DNA from 4 places in the Mesorhizobium sp. M0678 genome. Region 1 is predicted to be linked to each of the others. Evidence: predicted binding sites of a transcription regulator. Region 1 holds the regulator's gene; each other region holds the start of a gene.
The links. The regulator PhoB, encoded in region 1, activates phosphate uptake and scavenging genes when phosphate is short. The targets are predictions, from matches to a motif close to TGTCATNNANCTGTCAT.

Region 1 (2,199 bases):
ACTGCAACATGATGGCGGTGGCTTTGCGCTGGCGCAATCCGGATCGCTATCGCGACGACTTCATCGCCATCCTGCTTTCGCATGGCATCGGCATGGGGCTGGTGCTGAAGGGCGAACTGTTCACCGGGACGCATTCCTCGGGCGGCGAATTTGGCCACATGATCCATCGTCCGGGCGGCGCGCTCTGCCGTTGCGGGCGGCGCGGCTGCATCGAGGCCTATGCCGGCAACTACGCCATCTGGCGCAACGCCAGGCAGATGAGCGAAGACAGCGAGCCGGTCGCCGACGTCAGCGACGCCGACATGCGAGCACTGGCGGCCCGGGCGCGCGAGAAAGATGGGCCGGAACGCGAGGCCTACCGCAAGGCCGGCGAAGCGCTGGGTTTCGGTCTCGGCTCGCTGTTCGCGCTGATCGATCCGGCACCGGTCGCGATGGTCGGCGCCAGTGCCGCCGCCTTCGATCTGATCGAGCCGGCCATGCGGAAGGCAATCGCCCAGACCGCCGGCGGCCAGCATTCAGGCTCGATCTCCTTCGATACAGAGCCGAACGAATTGCCGCTGATCCGCGAAGGCTGCGCGATGCGGGCGTTAAGCTTCGTCGACCAGGAGATTTTCGCGCCGGGCGCGCAAATGAGGCCCAGCGTCAGAAAGAACGTAGCCTGACCAGGCGGGTCAATCTTCCCTGATCGCATAGCCGGCACCGCGGATGGTGCGGATGACATCCGGCATCCGGCCGTTGTTGACGGCTTTGCGCAGCCGCCCGACATGCACGTCGACGGTGCGTTCGTCGATGTAGATTGTCTCGCCCCAGACATTATCGAGTAACTGGCTGCGCGAGAAGACACGGCCCGGATGCCGCATCATGAACTCGAGCAGCCGGAATTCGGTCGGCCCGAGCCTGATTTCGCTCTTCTTGCGATAGACCCTGTGCGATTCGCGATCGAGCACGATGTCGCCTACCTTCAGCACGCTGGACAGCACTTCCGGCTTGGCGCGCCGCAGCAGCGCCTTGACCCTGGCCATGAATTCCGGTGTCGAAAACGGTTTGACCAGATAGTCGTCGGCGCCGGTCGAAAGACCGCGCACCCGGTCGCTCTCCTCGCCGCGCGCGGTCAGCATGATGATCGGCAGCCGCTCGGTTTCGGGGCGCACCCGCAACCGACGACAGAGCTCGATGCCGGAAACCGCTGGTATCATCCAGTCGAGCACCAAAAGGTCGGGCACATTCTCCTGCAAACGGATCTCGGCTTCGTCGCCGCGTGTCACCACCTCGACCTGGTAGCCTTCGGATTCGAGATTGTAGCGGAGCAGCACACCCAACGGCTCCTCGTCCTCCACCACCATTATGCGTGGTGCGATCATCGGCTGGGCACCCCCATCATGTCACCGGTGCGGACATTGTCGTTTCGTCCTGCTTCGGACGATTGACCGGCAATTGCTCGCCGGTCAGCACATAATACGCATTTTCGGCGATGTTGGTGACATGGTCGCCGATCCGCTCCAGATTCTTGGCGCAGAACAGCAGGTGCGTGCAAGCGGTGATGTTGCGCGGATCTTCCATCATGTAGGTCAAGAGCTCGCGGAACACGGACGTGTATTTGACGTCGATGCGCTCGTCGGCGGCACGCAGCTTGGCCAACGCGGCCGCATCGCCTGCAGCATATTCCTCGATGACACCCTGCACCTGGATGAGAACCAGCTGCGCCATCGCGTCGATGGAATGCGACAGGTCCCGCGGCGTGGCGCTGAGGCCGACCGCACTCACGCGCTTGGCGATATTCTTGGCAAGATCGCCGATGCGTTCGAGGTCGCCCGCCATGCGGATCGCTCCGACCACATGGCGAAGATCGTGGGCCATCGGCTGGCGTTTGGCGATCAGGGTTATGGCGCGGTCGTCCAGTTCGCGTTGACGCGCATCCATGATGGCGTCGTCGGAAACGACGCGTTGCGCCAGCACGTTGTCGGAATTCAACAGGGCCTTGGTCGCCCCGCCGACCATCGAACCGGCGAGGTCGGCCATGTCGCGGATCAGCTTGCTGATCTGCTCGAGATCCTCGTCGAAAGAAGCGACTGTGTGTTCGCCCATGGTCCTGTCCTCATATGCATGATCGGAACGGCTCAGCCGAAGCGGCCAGTGATGTAGTCCTGCGTGCGCTTCTCGCGGGGCGACGTGAAGATCTTCTCGGTCCGGTCGAACTCG
Region 2 (2,199 bases), on a different contig from region 1:
TTGACTTCGCATTCGTGGACCGGGTCGAGCCCGGTCATGTCGGGGAACGTGTCGAAGTAGATGGCGCCGGCATAGCCGTCTCGACGGATCTGCCTGAGCAGCTCGATCGTCTGCAGCGTATGCACGGCCCCGACCATCAAGCCGTCGTCGCGCTTGGCGTAGCCGTCGTTGAGATGCACGCCGAGCAGCTTGCTGTGTCGCGCCACCAGCGCAGCGGCGAAAGCCGGCTGCTCGTCGGCGTAGAGCACATGGGCGAAATCGAGCGTCACGCCGAGATTGGGCAGGCCGATCTCGCGGATCGCCAGCAACGTCGTCGCCGCATCGGGCATCAGGCTGTAAGAGCGCGGCTCGTTGGGTTTGTATTCAAGGCTGATCTGGCAATCGGGGTCATGCGCCGCAACTTCACGAATTCCATCGATTTCGTGTTGCCAGAGCGTCGCATAATCGGCCTGGAAAGCATAATCGAAGCCATCCTGCCCGAGCCACAGCGTCATCAGGCCGGCGCCCGCCTCGCGGATGGCGTCGATGCCGGCCTTGGTCAGGTCGATGGCTTCGCGGCGAACGGAAGGATCTGGATTGGTGAAGGCACCGAGCTTGAAAGCCGGATTGGAGTAGTAGCGCATGGCGAAACCATTGATGGAAAGCCCGATGTCGCTGAGTTTGCGCGCCATTTCCGTAGGTTTTTCGCCGACATGGTCGGGGAAGTTGAGGTCGAGATCGGTCAACTCCGCAACCTTCGCCGCACGTGCCGCCATCTGCAGCATGGACGGTTTGCCGACAAGATCGGGCCACTCGGACTGTGGCCGCGAGGCAAAGGAATTGAGGCGGGTGGCGAAACGACAGGCAGTCATCGGGGACCTTTCATTGTCATAACTTTACATAATAACGATTATTTGTAAAGTTGTTAATTGCTCGCTCGGCGACGACGAGTTCGCCATACCCAGGCCAGTTGCAACCACGGGGGACAAGCAAGCGCGGCACTGTCACGCAAGTATCATGTTCGCGTCCTAGATCGCTTCTCCGAAGGCTTTCGCGGCATCCTTGATGCGACGCGGCGCTTTTTCGGGCCCCGGCAGCTTTGTCACAAAGAGGATTTCCATGAAAAACCTGCACCGAACCGCGTCCCTCGCCGTCGCGCTGGCGATGTTCACCGCCTTGACCCCGGCCTTGGCTGAAAACGCCGCAACCGTCGGCGGCGTCAGCTTCGTCAACAAGGGCATGGTCGGTGTCGGCCGCATCCCGGCCAGCCAGAAGGACAAGTTCGGCGAGACGTTTGGCTCCGGCTCAGGCATGTCGATCGACGCTGCCGGCTGGACGCATGGCGCCGATGGCTACAAGGGCTCGTTATGGCTGTTGCCGGACCGCGGCTACAATGTCGTCGGTACCACCGATTACCGCCCGCGCCTCAACACGATCGCCCTCGAGTTCGCCCCGATCGCGCCGGGTGCAGTGCCGGCCACCGGCCAGGAACAATCGGGCCTCAAGGCGACGCTTGCCGACACCATGCTTTTGACCGACGACAAGGGCGCCGACGCAACCGGCCTCGATCCGCTCAACGGCGTGCGTGCCGCGACCGACGACATGCCGATCCTGCCCGAAGCCAACGGCAAGCTCGCGCTCGATAACGAAGCGATCGCACGGCTGCCCGACGGCACGATGTTCATCTCGGACGAATACGGTCCGAACATCTACCGCTTCTCCGCCGATGGGCGTCTGATGTCGGCAACGCAGCCGCCGGCGGCGCTTGTCCCGATGCGTCACGGGACGCCAAACTTTGCTTCCAACAATCCGGGACTTGGCGCGGCAGACCCAGATCCGAAGGATCCCGAAACCGGCCGTCAGAACAACCAGGGCCTCGAAGGCATGGCGCTGACGCCGGACGGGAAGTTCCTGATTGCCGTGCTGCAGTCGGCCCCAAGGCAGGATGGCGGCGATTCCGCCTCGACGCGTCAGAACACGCGCGCGCTGGTCTACGATGCCTCGGATCCCGGCCAGCTCAAGCTCGCGCATGAATATGTCGTGCCGCTGCCGGTGTTCACCGATGCCAAGGGCAAAACCAAGATCGCCGCGCAGAGCGAAATCGTGGCGCTGTCGGACAAGACCTTCCTGATGCTGGCGCGCGACAGCGGCAATGGCCAGGGGCTGAAGGGCGACACCTCGCTCCACCGCGAGATCAGCGTCGTCGATGTGTCTGCGGCA
Region 3 (2,199 bases), on a different contig from region 1:
GATGCGGATTGTGTCGCCGATGCCTTGCTGGAGCAGGATGCCCATGGCCGCAGACGAGGCGACAATGCCTTTCGAGCCCATGCCCGCCTCCGTCAGGCCGAGGTGCAGCGCATGGTCGGAACGGGTGGCAAGCTCGGTGTAGACGGCGATCAGATCCTGCACGCCGCTGACCTTGGCCGACAGGATGATTTTCTCGCGGGCAAGGCCAATCTCTTCGGCCATTTCGGCCGACAGGATCGCCGATTGCACGATTGCCTCGCGCGTCACTTCCTGCGCGGTCAGCGGAAAGCCTTGGGCCTGGTTGTCATCCATCAGCCGGGTCAGCAGCTCCTGGTCGAGCGAACCCCAGTTGACGCCGATGCGCACCGGCTTGTCGTATCGGATCGCCATCTCGACGATTGCCGCGAACTGCCGGTCCTTCTTGTCCTTGAAACCGACATTGCCGGGGTTGATGCGGTACTTGGCCAAGGCCGCGGCGCAGGCCGGATGATCGGCCAGGAGCTTGTGGCCGATATAATGGAAATCGCCGACCAGCGGCACGTTGATGCCGAGCCGCTCCAGTCGCTCGCGGATGGCCGGCACAGCGGCAGCGCTTTCGTCGCGGTCGACCGTTATGCGCACGATCTCGGAGCCGGCGCGATGCAGCGCCGCCACCTGCGCGACCGTCTGGTCGATATCGGCCGTGTCGGTGTTGGTCATCGACTGGACGACGACTGGGGCGCCGCCGCCGACCATCACGCCGCCGACATCGACACCGACCGACCTGCGGCGCGGGAAGGGTGAGGAAAAATATCCGGTCATGCCGGCTGCCTTTAATCTTGAAGGTCCGGGCATGAGGTGGAGGAGCAAAGATGGCTTGTCAATGGCGACTGGCGCGCAGGCCCAGCAAATCGGAAACAACAAGACGGCAGCTTGCCGCAAATCCATAGGCGTTTCCGGCAGCATAGAGACATACCACCGGAAAGAAATCACGCGCCGGGCGGCGTGGCTAGTCCTGGAAGGGCGTCAGTGCGTCGTCGGTTTCGCCTTCAGTTTTTCAATCTCGTCCTTGAGCGCCAGCTTGCGCCGCTTGAGATTCACGATTTCGAGGTCGTCCACCGATGGATGGGTCATCGCATCGTCGATTTCCCGTTCGATGTCGCCGTGTTTCCGCTGCAGCTCATCAAGATGGGATGCAAGAGACATGATTGGTTCTCCCTTTCATGGTTTCCTCGGATTGCAGCCGTCATGGCACGTCCACCGCAGGCTCGCTTCTGTGACGGCATAATGACAGTGTGCCACCATCGCGCACCGATGTCGAATGCTGCGTGGTAGCATTCCACGCCAATATGAAATGTGATATGGGCTGCGCGCCGGTGCAAGAAGACCCGGTCCCGCCCAATCAGGCCCATAGTTTGGGCGCCGCAGACGTGCAGACGGTAAAAATGTCCGATCAGGAACAGGCAGATATCCGCCTCGAATATTCCCGGCTGAAGCAGGAACACGCCGATTTCGACGCCGCCATCAATGCGATGATCGCCATGAATTGCGACCCGCTGCAGATCCAGCGCATGAAGAAAAAGAAGCTCTTCCTTAAGGACAGGCTGATGGCGCTGGAAGACAAGATCATTCCAGACATTATCGCTTGAACGGACGCCGGCGCTGGCCTGCTGGAAAGGCGGCCTATGCCGCGATCGAAAGCCGCGCGGCGCGCTCGAGCAACAGCTCTATCAGGTCATCGGTCTTTTCGGTCGAGGTATCGATGGGAACCACCAGGCACATCGTCGCCTCGACCCTGCCCGGCGCTGAAAAGACCGGCGCGGCCAGGCATTTCGTGTAGGCATCGACAAGGCCGGAGGTGACGCAGTAGCCGGCCGACTTGGCGACGGCGATGTCGTCTATGAAATCATCGAGCTGCAATCTGCGCCCGTCCGGCAGCACGAGATCGTCTTCCGAGACCATATCCTCGATCGCCGCCCTGTCGAAGCCGGCGAGGAGCAGTCGCCCGGAAGCTGTCCAGGGGAGCGGTATTTGCAGACCCGTCGCCGAGCTGATCCGGAATGGCCTCGTTCCCGGGCTTGAATGGACGATGGTGTAGCGGCCGCTTTGCAGCATGCACAACTCCGAGGTCTCGCCGGTCTCGCGTGACAGATGGTCGACTTCCTGGCGCCCTCGCCTAAGCAGGTCGTTGCCCCGCACATAGTCCATTCCGTAGAGATA
Region 4 (2,199 bases), on a different contig from region 1:
GACCTCGCCCGCTGGGCGCATGAGAAGTCCGGCCTGATCAAGGCCGTCATTCAAGTCGGATGATGCCAGGGCTGCCGCATCTCAGAGCGCCGACAATTTGAGCTCGATCCGCTCGGCCGGGAAGCGCGACTCCGAAAACTGTATCGGCTGACCGTCGGGCGTGACGTTGACGGCGACCGTCACCAGCACGATGGCGCCGGGCTGCAGCTCGAGGTCCGCAAGGTCGGCGGCATCGGCATGGCGCGCCGACAGCACAGTCGATTGCCTGAGATAGTCGTCGATGCCGAAACGTGCCAGCGATGCGGTGATCGAACCGGTTTCCGCCATGGCGGCATCGATGCCGGCAAAGCGCCTGGCATCGAACCAGCCGGCCGCACGAGACACCGGCATTCCATCGGCTTCGCCGCGCGTTTCCAGGCGTATCACATCGGCCCCCGTCGCAAGGCCTAAGCCCTCTGCGACACGACGGTTGGCCGGCTCGATCGATGACGCGAGCAAGGTGATATGCCGCTCGGACGCCTGTCCTTGCAATCCCTCGGAAAAGCGGGTGCGGGCGCCGATCGGATAAGACAGCCGCTTGCGCGACAGCACGAAGGTGCCGCGCCCTTGCTCCGCCCTGAGCACGCCCTCCTGCACCAGCGCTGCGATAGCGCTGCGCACCGTGTGGCGGTTGACGCCATAGCGTCCGGCCAACGCGATCTCCGGCGGCAGCGCCGCATTTTCGGGAAAATCGCCGACGGCAATCGAATGCAGGATCTGATCGGCGATCTGCCGCCACAGCGCGACACCGCTGCGCCGCTCGATGCTGTTGGCTTGTCCGATCATCTCCCGCCCCAATTCCTCGCGCCGATCTTTTGGCCCGTGTCACGTGCCCGTCATGGACACGCGCTAGATAATGGATATAATTTGTATAGTTGTCTATATCAATAGACAAAATGAACGCAGACGAGGAGCACCGCCATGCGAGGACGGGAAGCGCGAGAGCAGGCCGAGCGCAAGGCCGTGATGGCGACGCTGGCGCAATCGGCCGGCGACGACATCGTCCGCCTCTGGGACGAAGCCGGCCTGCCTTGCGAAGCGGAACTTCTGCGTGGCCCCGAAACCGGCCTGGTTACGGTACGCGGCCGCATCGGCGGCGGTGGTGCCCCTTTCAATGTCGGCGAGGCGACGGTCACCCGTGCCACGGTGCGGCTTGCGTCCGGCCATGTCGGCCACTGCTACGCGCTCGGCCGCGACAAGCAGAAGGCAAGGCTGGCGGCAATCGCCGATGCGCTGTGGCAGGACCCGGCCCACCGCAATGAGGTCGAGATCAGGATCGTTGCGCCATTGCAGGCGGCACTGGCCAAGGCGCGTGAACAGCGCCGCGCCGAGACGGCGGCGACCAAGGTCGATTTCTTCACCATGGTGCGCGGAGAAGACTGATGGATATCGCCGCTCAATCCATTGAAGGCGGCTTCGCCGATCCGGTATTCAATGCCCAGACCGTATTCCGTGCCGTGATGGACGCGATGGCGCGGCCGGGCAGCGTCCAGCCCTTGCCGGCCCTTGCCCACCCACCGGCGCCGCTGTCGGCCACCGCCGGCGCCGTTGCGCTGGCGCTGTGCGACAACGACACGCCGCTCTGGCTCGACCCGGCTTTGCAGGTGTCGGCGGTGAAATCCTGGCTTGGCTTCCATACCGGCGCGCCGCTGGCCAACACCCCGGCCGACGCGCATTTCGCGCTGATCGCCACGCCGGCCGAGATGATGGCGCTCGACGGGTTTTCGCAAGGCACCCAGGATTATCCCGATCGCTCCACGACGCTGATCCTCGAGGTCGGCGATCTCATCTCCGGCGCTGCGCTGCTGCTCGAAGGCCCGGGCATCGAGAAGACGGCGACGATCGCGCCGGCGCAAATGCCGCGCCATTTCGTCGAGCAATGGAAGCAGAACAACCAGCGTTTTCCGCGTGGCGTCGATATCATCCTCGCCACGTTCGACGCAATTGCCTGCCTGCCGCGCACGACGCGCATCAAGATGATGGAGGCGTAGCATGTATGTTGCGGTAAAGGGTGGCGAGACGGCCATTCGCAATGCTCACAAACTGCTCGCCGACCGCCGGCGCGGCGACCGTTCGGTGCCCGCACTTCGTCTAGACCAGATCGTCGAGCAGCTGGCGCTCGGCGTCGACCGGGTGATGAGCGAAGGTTCGCTCTACGAC

Region 2: NKI29_RS16910 (esterase-like activity of phytase family protein) is a predicted target of PhoB. The motif match lies at 982-998, and genes of this name have one in related genera.
Region 3: NKI29_RS14395 (YdcH family protein) is a predicted target of PhoB. The motif match lies at 1,256-1,272, and genes of this name have one in related genera.
Region 4: phnF (phosphonate metabolism transcriptional regulator PhnF) is a predicted target of PhoB. The motif match lies at 863-879, and genes of this name have one in related genera.

What each region holds. Positions count from the first base shown of each region.
Region 1 is NZ_JAMYPT010000010.1:26,590-28,788, reverse strand. Features, by position in the region: gene NKI29_RS18885 (ROK family protein) at 1-662, shown strand, start outside; gene phoB (phosphate regulon transcriptional regulator PhoB) at 672-1,361, opposite strand; gene phoU (phosphate signaling complex protein PhoU) at 1,378-2,085, opposite strand; gene pstB (phosphate ABC transporter ATP-binding protein PstB) at 2,118-2,199, opposite strand, start outside.
Region 2 is NZ_JAMYPT010000008.1:142,077-144,275, forward strand. Features, by position in the region: gene NKI29_RS16905 (TIM barrel protein) at 1-851, opposite strand, end outside; gene NKI29_RS16910 (esterase-like activity of phytase family protein) at 1,099-2,199, shown strand, end outside.
Region 3 is NZ_JAMYPT010000006.1:306,215-308,413, reverse strand. Features, by position in the region: gene ispG (flavodoxin-dependent (E)-4-hydroxy-3-methylbut-2-enyl-diphosphate synthase) at 1-801, opposite strand, end outside; gene NKI29_RS14395 (YdcH family protein) at 1,006-1,185, opposite strand; gene NKI29_RS14390 (YdcH family protein) at 1,425-1,628, shown strand; gene NKI29_RS14385 (IclR family transcriptional regulator) at 1,663-2,199, opposite strand, start outside.
Region 4 is NZ_JAMYPT010000007.1:22,192-24,390, reverse strand. Features, by position in the region: gene NKI29_RS14715 (zinc-binding alcohol dehydrogenase family protein) at 1-63, shown strand, start outside; gene phnF (phosphonate metabolism transcriptional regulator PhnF) at 82-825, opposite strand; gene phnG (phosphonate C-P lyase system protein PhnG) at 961-1,422, shown strand; gene phnH (phosphonate C-P lyase system protein PhnH) at 1,422-2,030, shown strand; gene NKI29_RS14695 (carbon-phosphorus lyase complex subunit) at 2,032-2,199, shown strand, end outside.